Regions from separate parts of the Agromyces chitinivorans genome, predicted to be linked through region 2. Evidence: predicted binding sites of a transcription regulator. Region 2 holds the regulator's gene; the other holds the start of a gene.

Region 1 (8,065 bases), on a different contig from region 2:
ACGCCCTTGGTGCGCGAGAGCACGGGTTCGAGCTTCGGATGCAGGTAGGTGACCTCCTCCTGCCCGGTCGCCCGGCGGATGTACGGGTGCACCGCACCGCCCTGCACGGGGCCGGGGCGGATGAGCGCGATCTCGACGACGAGGTCGTAGAACCGGCGGGGCTTGAGGCGTGGCAGCGTGCCCATCTGGGCGCGGCTCTCGACCTGGAACACCCCGATCGAGTCGGCCCGGCAGAGCATGTCGTAGACCGCCTGCTCCTCCTTCGGCAGCGTGGCGAGCGACCACTCCTCGCCGGTCGCGGCGTGCACGAGGTCGATCGCGTACTGGAGCGCGGCGAGCATGCCGAGCCCGAGCAGGTCGAACTTCACCAGGCCCATCCAGGCGCAGTCGTCCTTGTCCCACTGCAGCACGGTGCGCTTCTCCATGCGGGCGTGCTCGATGGGGCACACCTCGCCGACGGGCCGGTCGGTGAGCACCATGCCGCCCGAGTGGATGCCGAGGTGCCGAGGGAAGCCCAGCACCTGCTCGGCGAGCTCGACCACCGGCTGCGGGATGTCGTGGTCGTCGGTCGACACGACCGACCCCCAGCGCTCGACCTGCCGCGACCACGCGTCCTGCTGGCCGGTGGAGTAGCCGAGCGCCTTGGCCATGTCGCGCACGGCGACCTTCGGCCGGTAGCTGATGACGTTCGCGACCTGCGCGGCGTTCTGCCTGCCGTACTTCTCGTAGACGTACTGGATGACCTCCTCGCGCCGGTCGGAGTCGAAGTCGACGTCGATGTCGGGCTCCTCGTCGCGCATGCTCGACAGGAACCGCTCGAACGGCAGTTCGTAGAAGATCGAGTCGACCGCGGTGATGCCGAGCACGTAGCAGACGGCCGAGTTCGCGGCAGACCCGCGGCCCTGGCAGAGGATGCCCCGGGAGCGCGCCTCCCGCACGATGTCGTGCACGATGAGGAAGTAGCCGGGGAAGTCCTTCTGCTCGATGACGTCGAGCTCCTGCGCGATCCTCGCCCGCACGTGCGCCGGGTCGCCCGGGTAGCGCTCGGCCGCGCCGCGCCAGGCGAGCTCGCGCAGCCAGCTCATGGGCGTGTGCCCCTCGGGCACCTCCTGCCGGGGCAGCCGCGGCCGGGCGCTGCGCAGCCGGAACGACAGCTGCTCCGCGAGCTCGACCGTGCGCGAGACGGCGCCGGGGTAGCGGCGGAACCGCTCGGCCATCTCGGCGCCCGAGCGCAGGTGGGCCGTGCCGGTCGCGGGCAGCCAGCCGTCGAGTTCGTCGAGGCTGCGGCGCGCGCGCACGGCGGCGACCGCCGAGGCGAGCCGGTGCTCGGGCGGCGTGGCGAAGTGCACCGCGTTGGTCGCGAGCACGGGCATGCCGTGGCGGCCGGCGAGGCCCGCGAGCAGGTCGTTGGCGTCCTGGTCGCCCGGATGCCCGTGGTCGAACAGCTCCACGAACACGTTCTCCCGGCCGAAGCGCTCGGACAGGCGCTCGAGCTCGCGCCCCGCGGCATCCGCCCCGCCCGTCTCGAGCGCGCGGCGCACGGTGCCCTTGCGGCATCCGCTCAGCACCGCCCACTCGCCGCCCGCCCGCTCGCCGAGCTCGTCGAGGTCGTAGGTGGGCCGGCCCTTCTCGCCGCCGGCGAGCTGGCCGGCCGTGATGGCCGATGCGAGCCGGTGGTAGCCCGCCTCGCCGCGCGCGAGCACGAGCAGGTGGTCGCCCTCGGGGTCGGCCATGCCCATCTGCGGGGTGGTGAGGCCGAGCGAGAGCTCCGCGCCGTACGCGGTCGCGAGCTCGGGGTACGCCTCGGCGGCCTCGGCGAAGCGCACGATGCCGTAGAAGCCGTCGTGGTCGGTGAGGGCGAGCCCTGCGAGGCCGAGCCGGTGCGCCTCCTCGACGAGCCGCTCGGGCTGCGATGCTCCGTCGAGGAAGCTGAACGCGGAGTGCACGTGCAGTTCGGCGTACGGCACGGTCGCCGTGGGCTCTGCGGGCGCCTCGTCGACGGGCGGGCGGTACGGATGCCGCTTGCGGGAGAAGGCCGGAGCGTCGCCGCCGTCCGCGATCGGCCGGGGCGGCCCGGGGCGACTCGCGTCCGACAGGGTGCGCTCGAGTTCCGACCAGGGGATGGGCGGGTTGTTCCAGCCCATCAGTCGTACCTCGCCTCGGCGCGCCACTCGTCGGCGTCGCGCACGAGCAGCCAGGCGGCTCCGTCGTCGTCGACCACCTGGAACCGGTGCGCGCGCCGCGCGGTCGCGGCGTCCCACCACCGTTCGACGACCGGCCACGGCCCCGCCCAGGCCCGCACCCGGCGCGGCCCGCCGGGCGCCGCGAGCCCGGCGACGGTGAACGCGGCCGGCGGTGCGCTGATCGACCCGCGCTCGTCGACGGTGATCGCGGCGCCGTCGGCGTCGACGAGCCCGGCCGCCACCCGCTCGCGGAACACGGTCGCGGGCAGCGGCGCGGGCAGCGACCCGGGCCAGGGGCGGTCGGACACCCCCTCGGGCGGCCGGTCGCCCCACGGCACGTGCACCTCGCGGTCGGCGAGCATGCGCCCGCCCCCGATGGTCGCGGTGACGACGCCCTCGTGCCCGAGCATGCCCTGCACGCGGGTGAGCCCGTGGTGCACGCGCTCGTCGGGGCCGGTGCCCCAGAGCCCTTCCTCGTGGTTGCCCGTGGAGTCGAGCCGCTCGGGGTGCACGCGCACCCGCGCGATCGGCGAGCCCAGCCCCGCGTCGGCGCCGCCCGACCCCTGCAGCTGCCAGCGGATGCGGTCGAGCACGTCGCCCGGCGTGAACCAGCGCGGGTGCAGCCAGTCGCGCGCCGAGACGCCGCCCTCGTCGTCGACGATCTCGATGTGCACCGCGGTGCAGACGAGCTTCGCCGCGGTGAGGCGCTCGATGAACGACTCCGCCCGGGTGCGGAACGCGAACGCGAGCTGGTCGATGCGGTCGAGCGGCGGCTCGAACTCGACCTGCTCGTCCCACTCGGGCGGTGGCGTGCGCGCGAGCACCCGGGCGCCGTCGCGGCCCGCCGCGCGGTCGTGGGCGAACGCACCGGTCGGCCCGAACCGACGCAGCACGTCGTCGGCGGGCAGCGCGGCGAACTCGCCGAGCCGGCGCACCCCGAGCCGGTGCAGCAGCGTCGCGGTGCGCGGGTCGACGAGCACGCCCACGGGCAGCGGCGCGATGAACGCGGCCGACCCGCCCGGCTCGACCCGCAGCACCGGCGCCGCCTCCGAGGTCGCGCGTGCCGCCTGCTCGGCCGCGAACGGCCCGTCGGCGACACCCACCCGCACGGGCAGCCCGAACCCGCCCACCGCGGCCCGCAGCGCCTCGGCGGCCTCGGCCTCGCCGCCGTAGTACCGCACCGGCCCGCGTGCCCGCACCGCGAGCGCACCGGGGCGCAGCAGCTGCACGCCGGGCGTGGTCTCCTCGACCCGTCGCACCACGGGCTCGAAGGCGCGCGCGTCGAGCCCGGCGTCGTAGTCGAGCAGCTCGAGCGCGGGGGAGCGGTACTGCGCCTCGCGCAGCTTCAGCCCGCGCGCCACCCCGTCGCGCCGTGCCGCGCCCGAGCAGGCGAACACGAGGCCCTTCTCGACCAGGGCGAGCGGCGACTCGAGCGAGAGCCCCGCCTCGCGTGCGGCCGCGATGACCGGCCAGTCGGGGCACCACACCACGATGGTGCGCCGGGGGTCGGATGCCTCGGGCCCGGCGCTCATCCGGCGACCCTCCGCAGCGGGGCCGGCGCCTGCTCCGCCCCGGCGCGCCCGCCCGTGTCGCCGAGCGCACCCTCGTCGACCCGTTCCGCCGCGGCATGCGCGCCCGGCAGCAGCAGCCGCGCGGTGCTCGCGCGCCCGAACCCGCCCCGGCCCGACGCCGTCACGACCGCCTCGCGCGCGGCGAGCCGCCCGTGCCCGTCGCCGAGCCCGGTCCAGCGGCTCTCGGCGACCCGCAGCTGCACCTCGCTCTGCGGCCAGGAGCCGTCGACCACGAGCGCCGCACGGCGCTGGCGCAGCCGGGCGCCGAGCCGCGAGGCATCCGCCGCCCCGACCGCCTCGGGCGGGCGCACCGCCACGACCGGAATCACGTCGACGAGCGCGGCGACCACCGCCAGCCAGTGCCGCCCGGGTTCGGGCACGAGCACGAGCCGGTCGAGGTCGAGTCCCGCGAGCCGTGCGGCCTCGGCGCCGAACCCCGGCACGCCGACGACGGCGCACCACGACCCGGCCCCCGACGCACCGGCGAGCATCGCCATGACGAGGCTCGTCGACCCCTCGACCCCGTACGCGCCGCCCTCGCGCAGCACCCCGCCGGGCAGCAGGTCGTGCAGCGCCGGCAGTGTCGGGATCGCCCGCCCCTCGAGCCTGGTCGACTGCATGTCGGCGATGCGTGCGCGCAGCGCGTCGGCGCGTTCGCGGGCCTCGCCCGCGGAGACGCGGGACGGCCGGAGGGGAGCGGTGAGTGCCACACCCCATGTTCGAACGTATGTTCGAATGAGTCAAGCGGCGGATGCCACTCGTCCCGCGCCACTCGACACCACCGAACCGGCACCCACCCACATCGAGTACGTCGCGCCCGAATGAGAGGTCTGAGGGCCGTTTCTTCGCCTGAGGGCTGAAGCTTTCGCCCTCAGGCGAAGAACCGGCCCTCGACCGCGAACAGGGGCGCACGCTCGATGGGGAAGCCCCCGAAACGGGATCAGCCGCACAAACGACGAACGGCCGGATCATCCGATCCGGCCGTTCTCACACCGTGCGCGAGGGGGGACTTGAACCCCCACGCCCTAATACGGGCACTAGCACCTCAAGCTAGCGCGTCTGCCAATTCCGCCACCCGCGCGTGTGTTGCGAACCCGCGATCTCCCGCAGGCCCGAGAGAAGACATTACCACGGATCGAACGGTGCGCCGAACCATGCAGGCGGATGCCCCGGGCCGATCGCCGCGCGGCATCCGGGGTAGCGTGTGGGGCATGTCCGAGGCATCCGAGCACCCCGTCCCCACCGGCACCGACGCGCTCGAGCCGACCGTCCGGATCGCCCGCGACCTGATCCGGTTCGACACCACGAACCACGGTGAGGGGCGTTCCGAGGGAGAGACCGAGGCGGCCGAGTACGTCGAGGCGCACCTGTCGGCGATGGGCCTCGAGCCCCGGCTGTTCGACGCCGCACCGGGGCGCACGAGCGTGGTCGCCCGCGTGCCGGGCGCGAACCCCGACAAGCCCGCACTCGTGGTGCACGGACACCTCGACGTGGTGCCCGCCGACCCGCGCAACTGGAGCGTCGACCCGTTCGCGGGCGAGGTGCGCGACGGCCTGCTCTGGGGCAGGGGAGCGGTCGACATGAAGGACATGGACGCCATGATCCTCACGGCCGTCGGCGACATCCTCGCCTCGGGCCGGCAGCCCGAGCGCGAGCTGGTGCTGGCGTTCTTCGCCGACGAGGAGGCGGGCGGCCTCTTCGGCTCGAGCTGGATGGTCGACCACCACCCGGAGGTGTTCGCCGGTGCGACCGAGGCGATCAGCGAGGTCGGCGGCTACTCGGTGCACCTCGGCGGCGAGCGCGCCTACCTGCTGCAGACGGGGGAGAAGGCGCTGGTCTGGATCCGCCTGGTCGCCCGCGGACCCGCCGCGCACGGCTCCCGGCTCGTGCGCGAGAACGCGATCACCCGCCTCGCCGAGGCGGTCGCAGCCCTCGGTCGCGAGGAGTGGCCACTGCACCTGGTCGACACGACGCGTGCGCTGCTCGCCGAGATCGCCCGGGTGACGGGCGCCGACCCGCAGCAGGTCTCGCCCGACGAGCTCGTCCTGCGCACCTCGGCGGCGGGCTTCCTCAGCGCGACCCTGCGCACCACCACGAACCCCACGCTGCTGACCGCGGGCTACAAGCACAACGTCATCCCCGACCGCGCCGAGGCGCTGATCGACATCCGCACGCTCCCCGGCGAGGAGGACGCCGTGCTCGCCCGCGTGCGCGAGATCGTCGGCGACGACATCGAGATCGAGACGGTCGTGCGCGACGTCGGGCTCGAGACCCCGTTCAGCGGCCCGCTCGTCGACGCCGTGAAGGCGACGCTCGAGCACCACGACCCGGGCGTGCCGGTCTTCCCGTACCTGCTCTCGGGCGGCACCGACAACAAGGCGCTCAGCCGCCTCGGCATCGCCGGCTACGGCTTCGCGCCGCTCCGGCTGCCCGCCGACCTCGACTTCCCGGCCATGTTCCACGGGGTGGACGAGCGGGTGCCGCTGGACGCACTAGTCTTCGGGAGCAGGGTCCTGCAGGACCTGCTGCTCGACTACTGAGCGATCCCCACCGCAACGACACGCGGCCCCGCCGCGCGGGGCGGAAGGTGAGCCCGGCATGATCGAAGCGCTGATCCTCGGACTCGTGCAGGGGCTCACCGAGTTCCTGCCGATCTCCTCCAGCGCGCACCTGCGCATCCTCGGCGAGTTCCTGCCGAACGCGGCCGACCCGGGCGCGGCATTCACGGCGATCGTGCAGATCGGCACCGAGGCGGCGGTCGTCGTCTTCTTCTGGCGCGACATCGTGCGCATCGTCTCGCGCTGGTGGCTCGCGCTCTGGGGACGCGTGCCCCGCAACGACCCCGACGCGCGCATGGGTTGGCTGATCATCCTCGGCTCGATCCCGATCGTGGTGCTCGGCCTGATCTTCCAGGACCAGATCGAGACCACGCTGCGCTCGCTCTGGATCGTCGCCACGACCCTCATCGTCTTCGGCATCCTGCTCGGCATCGCCGACTGGATCGGCGCGAAGCGCCGGGGGCTCGACGACCTCACCTACGGGCACGGCATCATCTACGGGTTCGCGCAGGCGCTCGCGCTCATCCCGGGCGTCTCGCGCTCGGGCGGCACCATCACCGCGGGGCTCCTCATGGGCTACGAGCGCGCCGCGGCGGCCCGCTACGCGTTCCTGCTGGCGATCCCCGCGGTGTTCGGCTCGGGCTTCTACCAGCTGTTCAAGAGCTGGGGCGAGCCGGGCGTCTACGGCCCGGTCGAGACGGCCGCTGCGACGCTCGTCGCGTTCGTGGTCGCGCTCCTCGTGATCGCGTTCTTCATGAGCTACATCTCCAAGCGCAGCTTCCTGCCGTTCGTGATCTACCGGGTGCTGCTCGGCGGCACGATCATGGTGCTGCTCGCGACGGGCACGATCGACGCCTGACGGCGGTTCCCGCACGGGGCGAGCGGATGCCCCCGAGCCGGCGCCGCGGTCGACGAGCGCATGCCCCGGTGGCGACGCTCAGTCGCGCGGCCGCCAGGGCTGCTCGCCGCGGGTGTCGCCGGGTCCGTCCCCGCGCCGCCTGAGGTAGCGCTCGAACTCCTGCGCGATGGCCTCGCCGCTCGCCTCGGGGGAGTCGACGGTGTCGCGCGCCTGCTCGAGCTGCTCGATGTAGGCGGCCATGTCCTCGTCGTCGGCGGCGAGCGCATCCACGCCCGCCTCCCAGGCCGCGGCATCCGACTCCAGGGAGCCGCGCGGCACGCTGAGCCCGGTGATCTCCTCGAGCTTCGACAGCAGCGCGAGCACGGCCTTCGGCGACGGCGAGTTGTGCACGTAGTGCGGCACCGAGGCCCAGAGCGACAGGGTCGGGATGCCCGCGCGCTCCGCGGCGTCGGAGAGCACGCTGAGGATGCCGACGGGCCCCTCGTAGCTCGGCCGGTCGATGCCGAGCTCGTCGCGCACCTCCGGGTTGTCGCTCGAGACGAACACCGAGAGCGGGCGCGTGTGCGGCGCGTCGGCGAGCATCGCGCCGAGGAAGACGACGACCTCGATGCCCGCGGACAGCGCGCCGTCGATGATCTCGGAGGCGAAGCCCTTCCAGGTGCGCGCGGGCTCGGCGCCGATCAGCACGTGCACCTGGTCGGCGCCCGGCCCGGTCACGCGCTCGTCGTCCTCGTCGTCGGGTGCGCCCGGAGCGGGGCCGAGCAGGCGGGCGCCCGGCCAGGTGAGCCGGCGCACGCCGTCGTCGCCCATCGCGACGGTCGGACGGGTGAACTGGTAGTCGTAGTAGAGCTCGGGGTCGACCGCGCCGATCTCGACGAGGTCGAGGTGGTCGAT
Region 2 (8,065 bases):
TCGTTCGAGCCGTTCGCCGCCCAGATGCGGTCGGGCGAGAGCCCGTGGCCGAGGTAGCCCGCGAGCGCCTCGCGCAGGGCCGTGAACTCGCGGTCGGGGTAGCGGTTGAGGCTCAGCAGTGCCTGGGCGATGCGGGCGATGATGTCGTGCGCGACGTCCTCGGGAATCGGGTGCGTGTTCTCGTTCACGTTCAGCGCGACGGGCACGTGCAGCTGCGGCGCGCCGTAGGGCACCTTGCCTCGGAGGTCATCGCGGATCGGGAGGTCGTCGAGGGTCGTCACGCACTCATGCTACTGACGGCGACCGACGTGTTTCGGCGCCCCGGGGCACCGCCGGACTCAGCGGTCGGCCGGAAGGGCGAGCTGCTGGCCGGGCACCAGCTCGGCCGAGTCGAGGCCGTTGAGGCGCAGGATGTCGGTGATGACCTCGCGCGGGTCGGCGTGCGGCGCGATCTGCTCGGCGATGGCCCAGAGCGACTGCCCCTGCTCGACCGTGATGACCTGCAGCGGCTCGGCCGCCTCGTCACCGGCGACGGCGGGAGCGGCCGCGAGCGGCAGCAGCAGCGCGAACGCCAGCGCGATCAGCACGCCGAGCGTGCCGAAGACGAGCCGCCCGCGCCGGGTCAGGCGGAGCCTCGTGCGTGCGGGGATCTGGTCGGTCTGCGGTCGCGCCGCGCTGGGTCGAGCCGCGCTGGGGCGTTCCCGGCTCGGGACCGTCGTCGTCGTGCGCGGCGAACCGAAGACCGTGCCGCTGTGGATTGCCATCGTCATCTCGCACCTCCCGGAAGCTTCGCGCCGGCACTCGGCCGGGAGTGCCGGCGCGAAGCTGTGTTCCGAATATACCTTCGAATGATCGAACACTCAACCCCGCATCCGCAACGGAGAGCCGCGGATTTCCGCGCGACACGCTCGAACATATGTTTGCCCGACCCCGTAGCGAGGGATACAGTTTCGAATGTCTGGCGACAGTCGATCAGACACCACTGACATTCGGTTCGGCGGCACGGACTGCCGATCCCGTGGAGGGCGGAGCACGTGGACACCGAGAACGACCTCGAGCAGCGTCGGGCGACCCGGCGGCGCAAGAACCTCAGCGCCAAGCAGCTGCAGATCCTCGACGTGATCCAGCGCTCCGTCTCGACGCGGGGCTACCCGCCGAGCATGCGCGAGATCGGCGACGCGGTGAGCCTGTCGTCGCTCTCGAGCGTCGCCCACCAGCTCAACCAGCTCGAGCTGAGCGGCTACCTGCGGCGCGACCCGAACCGGCCGCGCGCGCTCGAGGTGCTCATCGAGACGCCGCAGCAGACGGAGGCCGCCGACGAGACCGGCGCGTCAGGGGCATCCGGCTCCCCCGCCCCCGTGGGCGACGCCGCGATGGTGCCGCTGGTGGGCCGCATCGCCGCGGGCGTGCCGATCACCGCCGACCAGCAGATCGAGGAGGTGTTCCCGCTCCCCCGCCAACTCGTCGGCAAGGGCGAGCTGTTCATCCTCAAGGTCGTCGGCGACTCGATGGTCGACGCGGCGATCTGCGACGGCGACTGGGTCGTCGTGCGGCAGCAGCAGACCGCCGAGAACGGCGAGATCGTCGCCGCGATGCTCGACGGCGAGGCGACCGTCAAGGTCTTCCGGCAGCGCGACGGCCACACCTGGCTGCTGCCGCGCAACAGCGCGTTCGAGCCCATCCTCGGCGACTACGCCGAGATCCTGGGCAAGGTCGTCGCCGTGCTCCGCACCGTCTAGCGCCGCACGACGACGGATGCCCCGGGGCGGCGCGCGCCCCGGGGCATCCGCTCAGGCCCCGACCGCCGCGCGGGCGCGCACCTCGCGGGTGGCGTCGATGATGTTGCGCAGCGAGGCGACCGTCTCGTCGTAGCCGCGCGTCTTCAGGCCGCAGTCGGGGTTCACCCAGACCTGGCGGAGCGGCAGCGAGTCCGCCGCGCGCTCGAGCAGCTCGGTGACCTCTGCGACGCTCGGCACGCGCGGCGAGTGGATGTCGTAGACGCCCGGGCCGACGCCGTGGTCGAAGCCGCTCGTGCGCAGGTCGTCGACGACCTCCATGCGGCTGCGCGCCGCCTCGATGCTCGTCACGTCGGCGTCGAGCGCGCGGATCGCGTCGATCACCACGCCGAACTCCGAGTAGCAGAGGTGGGTGTGCACCTGCGTGGCCGTCGCCGCGCCGCCGGTCGCGAGGCGGAACGCGCCGACCGACCAGTCGAGGTACGCCGGCTGGTCGGCGCGCTTCAGCGGCAGCAGCTCGCGCAGCGCCGGCTCGTCGACCTGGATGATGCGGATGCCGGCGGTCTCGAGGTCGGCGATCTCGTCGCGCAGCGCCAGCGCCACCTGGTTCGCCGTGTCGCCCAGCGGCTGGTCGTCGCGCACGAACGACCATGCGAGGATCGTCACGGGCCCGGTGAGCATGCCCTTGACGGGCTTGTCGGAGAGCGACTGCGCGTACCGCGACCACTCGACCGTCATCGGCTCGGGGCGGGACACGTCGCCCCAGAGGATCGAGGGGCGCGTGCAGCGGCTGCCGTACGACTGCACCCAGCCGTGCTCGGTCACGGCGAAGCCGTCGAGCAGCTCGGCGAAGTACTGCACCATGTCGTTGCGCTCCGGTTCGCCGTGCACCAGCACGTCGAGTCCGATCTCCTCCTGGAGGCGGATGACGCGCTCGATCTCCGCGCGCATCAGGGCCTCGTAGCCGGCGTCGTCGAGCTCGCCGCGCGCGTGGCGGGCACGGGCACGACGGATGTCGCCGGTCTGCGGGAACGACCCGATCGTGGTCGTGGGCAGCACCGGCAGGTCGAGCTCGGCCTGCGCCGCGACGCGCGCCTCGTAGTCGGCCCGGGTGCCCGCGTCGGCGTCGAGTGCGGCGAGGCGGTCGCGCACCGCGCCGTCGCGCACGCCCGCGGCGCCGCTGCGGTCGGCGAGGGCGGCGGTGGCGGCGGCGAGCTCGTCGGCGATCGCGTCCGCTCCCCCGGCGAGGCCGCGGGCGAGCACGGCGACCTGCGCGACCTTCTGGTCGGCGAAGGCGAGCCAGGAACGCAGCCGCGCGTCGAGCGCGGTCTCGTCGTCGACGTCGTGCGGCACGTGCAGCAGCGACGTCGAGGTCGACACCGCGAGCGCGGCGCCGAGGTCGCGCACCGACTCGGCCGCGGTCAGGGCGGCGGCGAGGTCGCCGCGCCAGACGTTGTGGCCGTCGACGACGCCCGCGACGATCGCCTTGGTCGCGAGGCCGGCGCGGGTGACGTCATCGAGGCCGACCGGCGCGCTGCCGCGCACGAGGTCGAGTCCGATCGCCTCGACCGGGCTCGCGGCGAGCACGGGCAGCGCCGCGTCGAGCGCGCCGTAGGGCGCGGCGACGAGGATCGAGGGGCGGGCGGATGCCCCGCCGAGCACCTCGTACGCGCGGGCGAGGGCCGCACGCGCGTCGGCCGGGTCGACGTCGATGCTCTCCGACACCAGCGCCGGTTCGTCGAGCTGCACCCACTCGGCGCCCGCGTCGGCGAGCCGCGAGAGGAGCTCGACGTACACCGGCAGCAGGTCGTCCAGGCGGTCGAGCGGCCGGAAGGAGGCATCCGAGCCCTCGGCGGCCTTGCTCAGCAGCAGGAGGGTCACCGGACCGACCACGACGGGCCGGGTCACGAGGCCCGCCCCGCGCGCCTCGGCGACCTCGCGCACGATGCGGTCGTCGGCGAGGCGGAACGCGGTGTCGGCCGCGATCTCGGGCACCAGGTAGTGGTAGTTCGAGTCGAACCACTTCGTCATCTCGAGGGGGGCCTTCTCGCCCTCGCCGCGCGCGATGGTGAAGTAGGCGTCGAGGCCGACGCGGCCGGAGTCGTCGACCAGGTCGGCGAAGCGCTCGGGGATCGCGCCCACCGCGACGGCGGCGTCGAGCACCTGGTCGTAGTACGAGAACGACTCGGGGATCGACGAGTCGTCGGCGCCGAGGCCGAGCGCCTGCAGCCGCTCGCGGGTCGCGGCGCGCAGCTCGGCGGCGGTGCGCTCGAGCTCCGCCTCGTCGATGCGGCCGCTCCAGAAGGACTCGACGGCGCGCTTGAGTTCGCGTCGGCGCCCGATGCGGGGGTAGCCGAGGATCGTGCCGGTCGGGAAGGTCGTGCGGGTCATGCGTGCTCCGTGAGGGACGTGGGCCGGGCGGCCCGGGGCGGGAAGAGGTCGAGCTCGGCCAGCACGCCGAGCACCGCCTCGTGGTGGTTGAAGGTGTACAGGTGGAGTCCGGGGGCGCCGCCGTCGACGACGCCGCGCGCGAGGTCGGCGGCGAAGCGCATGCCGATCTCGCGCTGGGCGGCCTCGTCGGGCTCGATCTCGAGCGCGATCGCGAGGTCGTCGGGCGCGGGCACGCCCGTGAGCTCGGTCAGCCGCGCGAGCCGCTTCGGCGAGACGACGGGCATGATGCCGGGCAGGATCGGGATGGTCACGCCGCCGGCTCGGGCGAGCTCGACGAAGCCGAGGTAGTCGTCGGCGTGCCAGAACAGCTGCGTGATCGCGAGGTTCGCGCCCGCGACCTCCTTCGCGAGCAGCGCGTCGACGTCCTGCCGGCGGTTGGCCGAGCGCGGATGCCCCGTGGGGAACGTCGCGACCGCGACGCGCTCCGGCCGCGGGCGGTCCTCGATGCGCCGCGCCTTCGGCGCACCCGGCACGCCGAGCTGCGCGAACGGCTCCCGCTCCTCCTGCACCCGGTGGATGAGCTGCACCAGCTCGGCCGACGACCCGAGGTCGCCCAGCCCGTCGCCCTCGGCCGCGCCGGCCGGCGGGTCGCCGCGGAGGGCGAGGAAGCTCGTGATGCCCGCGTCGAGGAACTCGCGCACCAGGCGGTTGGCCTCCGCGTGCGACGAGCCGACGCAGGTCAGGTGCGCCATGGGCTCGACCTGCGTCTGCTCCAGGATGTACCGCAGCACCGTGAGCGACCGCTCGCGCGACGAGCCGCCGGCGCCGAACGTCACGGAGATGAACGCCGGGTCGGCCTCGGCGAGGCGGTCGATGGTGCGGCCGAGGGCGATGGCGGCGGCGTCCGAGCGCGGCGGGAACAGCTCGAACGACACGGGCACCCGCCGCACGGCGGCGTCGTCGTGCGGTCGGAATCGGCCGGTCTCGGACATCGGGTCCTCATCGTCTGGGGGCGACGGGACGCACGGCAGGCCGCGGTCCCGACGCGAAGTGGTCGGGCGCTCGCGGGCGGGTGCCGGGCTCGGCGGTCGCTCCACGCGACGGGCCGGGCCCGTCGCAACGATCGTTCTCGACGATACGCCTGCGGGCGCGCGGCGTCTCCCCCGTGACCGAATGTGACGGCGGGCGTTCAGGAGGCGGCGGTCGTTCAGGAGGCGGCGAAGCGGGTGCGCACGCACCGGCCCGCGTTCCGGGACGCTCCGCGGGAAATCAGCGTCGGTACACGTTCGCGGAGATCTCCACCGCGTCGTCGGGGATCGGATGGTGGTCGGCGTGCACGGTGTACGACCCGACGACGCCTCCCGTGGTCATCGGACCGGCCTCGCCGCCGCAAGCGACGAACCACTCCTCCGCGGCCGAGACGATGACCAGGCACACGGTGCCCTCCTCGGCGCCGCGTGCCAGCCAGAGCCGCGTGCCGTCGTCGTCGCCGACGTACCGGCTCGACTCGATGTCGAGGTCGCGGGAGGCGTACTCGGGCAGCGAGGCGGGCAACGCGTCCTGGCGGGTCGCCTCCCCGCCGAGGTCCGAGTAGGGGTGCGCCTCCGCGCCGCACGCGCTCAACGCGAGCACGGCGGCCCCGACGGCGAGCACGGACCACGATCGCCTGGACGCCATGGCCGAATGATGCCAGACGGCGTCCGCGTCGAAGCAGATCGATCCACATCGCTCGCGCGGATCATCGGGCGGAGCGCCGGCCGGCGCGCACGGCCTAGTCGGTGACGGATGCGGCGGGGCGCACCGAGTACCCCGCGAGCTGCGCGGCGAGCTCCGGATTGGCGAGGGCGCGCACGTGCGTGCCGTCGTCGCGGTAGTCGACCTCGAGCACGCGCCCGGCCTCGTGCAGCGTCGAGACGATGTCGCCGCGGTCGTACGGCACGAGCAGGTCGACCTCGACCGACGGGTCGGGGATGCGGTCGGCGATGGCCTGCAGCAGCTCGGGGATGCCGGCGCCGGTGCGGGCCGAGGCGAAGACCGCCTCGGGCTCGAGGCCGCGCAGCACGAGCCGCTCCTCGTCGTCGATGAGGTCGGACTTGTTGAAGACCACGAGCTCGGGGATGTCGCGGGCGCCGAGCTCGCCGATGACGTCGCGCACCGTCGCGAGCTGGCTCGCCGGGTCGGGGTGCGACGCGTCGACCACGTGCACGATCAGGTCGGAGTCGCCGACCTCCTCGAGCGTCGAGCGGAACGCCTCGACGAGCTGGTGCGGGAGGTTCCGCACGAACCCGACGGTGTCGGCGATCGTGTACAGGCGGCCGTCGGGCGTCTGGTTGCGGCGCACGGTCGCGTCGAGCGTCGCGAACAGCGCGTTCTCGACGAGCACGCCGGCACCGGTGATGCGGTTGACGAGGCTCGACTTGCCGGCGTTGGTGTACCCGGCGATCGCGACCGACGGCACCGCGTTGCGGCGGCGGTTCGCGCGCTTGGCCTCGCGGGCCGGCTTCATGGCCGCGATCTGCTTGCGCAGGCGCGACATGCGGGTGTGGATGCGGCGGCGGTCGAGCTCGATCTTCGTCTCACCCGGTCCGCGCGAGCCCATGCCGGCGCCCGCGCCGCCCACCTGGCCACCGGCCTGGCGGGACATCGACTCGCCCCAGCCGCGCAGGCGCGGCAGGAGGTACTCGAGCTGGGCGAGCTCGACCTGCGCCTTGCCCTCGCGGCTCTTGGCGTGCTGGCTGAAGATGTCGAGGATCACGGCCGTGCGGTCGATCACCTTCACCTTCACCACGTCCTCCAGCGCGCGCCGCTGGCTGGGCGCGAGCTCGGTGTCGGCGATCACGGTGTCGGCCTCGAGGGAGGCCACGATCATGCGCAGCTCCTCGGCCTTGCCGCGGCCGAGGTACGTGCTCGGATCGGGGTGCGGCCGACGTTGCAGCAGCCCGTCGAGCACGCGGGCGCCCGCGGTCTCGGCCAGCGCCGAGAGCTCGCGCAGCGAGTTCTCGGCGTCGCGCTGCCCGCCCTGCGGGTGCACGCCGATGAGCACGACGTTCTCGAGCCGCAGCTGCCGGTACTCGACCTCGGTGACGTCCTCGAGCTCGGTCGACAGGCCCGAGACGCGACGCAGCGCCGCGCGGTCCTCGCGGTCGAACTGGTCGCCGTCGAAGCCCTCGTCGCCGGTCGCGCCCGACAGCGTGCCGTGCACCTGCAGCGCGCCGGCCCGGCCGTCGAACAGGCTGAAGCCGCGCGCGTGCGCATCGCCGTGGGCGAGCACGCGCTCCACGGCGTCGTCGGCGTCCAGCCGTTCGTCGGTACGATCCATCGCGTTAACCCTAGTTCCCATCTCTGCGTTAGGTTCCCTCTATGGCGTCGGACCACTACTTCTCGTCGCAGCCCGCCAGCGCCGCCGCCCGTCGCCCGCTCACCGTGCGGCTGTCCGGCCGCGAGGTGCGGCTCACGACCGCATCCGGCGTCTTCAGCCCCGACCGCATCGACCACGGCACCCAGGTGCTGCTGGCCAACACCCCCGCACCACCGGGCGACGGCGCCCTGCTCGACCTCGGCTCCGGCTGGGGGCCGATCGCGCTGACGCTGGGCATCGAGTCGCCCGACGCGGACGTCTGGGCGGTCGACGTGAACGAACGCGCCCTCGACCTCGTGCGCCGGAACGCCGCCGACCTCGGGCTCCCCCGTGTCAACGCCGCACTGCCCGACGATGTTCCCGATGACCTGCGGTTCCGCACCATCTGGTCGAACCCGCCCATCCGCATCGGCAAGCAGGAGCTGCACGAGATGCTGCTGCACTGGCTGCCCCGCCTCGCCGACGACGGCGACGCCTGGCTCGTGGTGCAGCGCAACCTCGGCTCGGACTCGCTCCAGCGCTGGCTGCAGGAGACGCTGCCCGAGTTCGCGGTCGATCGCGCCGCGACCGGGAAGGGCTA

Evidence for each region. Region 2 encodes LexA, which represses DNA repair genes until DNA is damaged. Its sites were predicted from a motif close to TCGAACANNTGTTCGA; they were not measured.
Region 1: imuA' (DnaE2-dependent mutagenesis accessory factor ImuA') is a predicted target of LexA. The motif match lies at 4,474-4,489, and genes of this name have one in related genera.

The regions. Positions count from the first base shown of each region.
Region 1 is NZ_JBEPJZ010000002.1:266,616-274,680, reverse strand. It holds gene ABZK10_RS14075 (error-prone DNA polymerase) at 1-2,144, opposite strand, end outside; gene ABZK10_RS14070 (DNA polymerase Y family protein) at 2,144-3,715, opposite strand; gene imuA' (DnaE2-dependent mutagenesis accessory factor ImuA') at 3,712-4,464, opposite strand; tRNA gene ABZK10_RS14060 (tRNA-Leu) at 4,750-4,835, opposite strand; gene ABZK10_RS14055 (M20/M25/M40 family metallo-hydrolase) at 4,966-6,294, shown strand; gene ABZK10_RS14050 (undecaprenyl-diphosphate phosphatase) at 6,353-7,171, shown strand; gene ABZK10_RS14045 (PAC2 family protein) at 7,250-8,065, opposite strand, start outside.
Region 2 is NZ_JBEPJZ010000001.1:2,662,124-2,670,188, reverse strand. It holds gene ABZK10_RS12590 (histidinol-phosphate transaminase) at 1-281, opposite strand, end outside; gene ABZK10_RS12585 (LysM peptidoglycan-binding domain-containing protein) at 339-764, opposite strand; gene lexA (transcriptional repressor LexA) at 1,035-1,739, shown strand; gene metE (5-methyltetrahydropteroyltriglutamate--homocysteine S-methyltransferase) at 1,791-4,127, opposite strand; gene ABZK10_RS12570 (methylenetetrahydrofolate reductase) at 4,124-5,119, opposite strand; gene ABZK10_RS12565 (hypothetical protein) at 5,397-5,804, opposite strand; gene hflX (GTPase HflX) at 5,899-7,446, opposite strand; gene ABZK10_RS12555 (class I SAM-dependent methyltransferase) at 7,488-8,065, shown strand, end outside.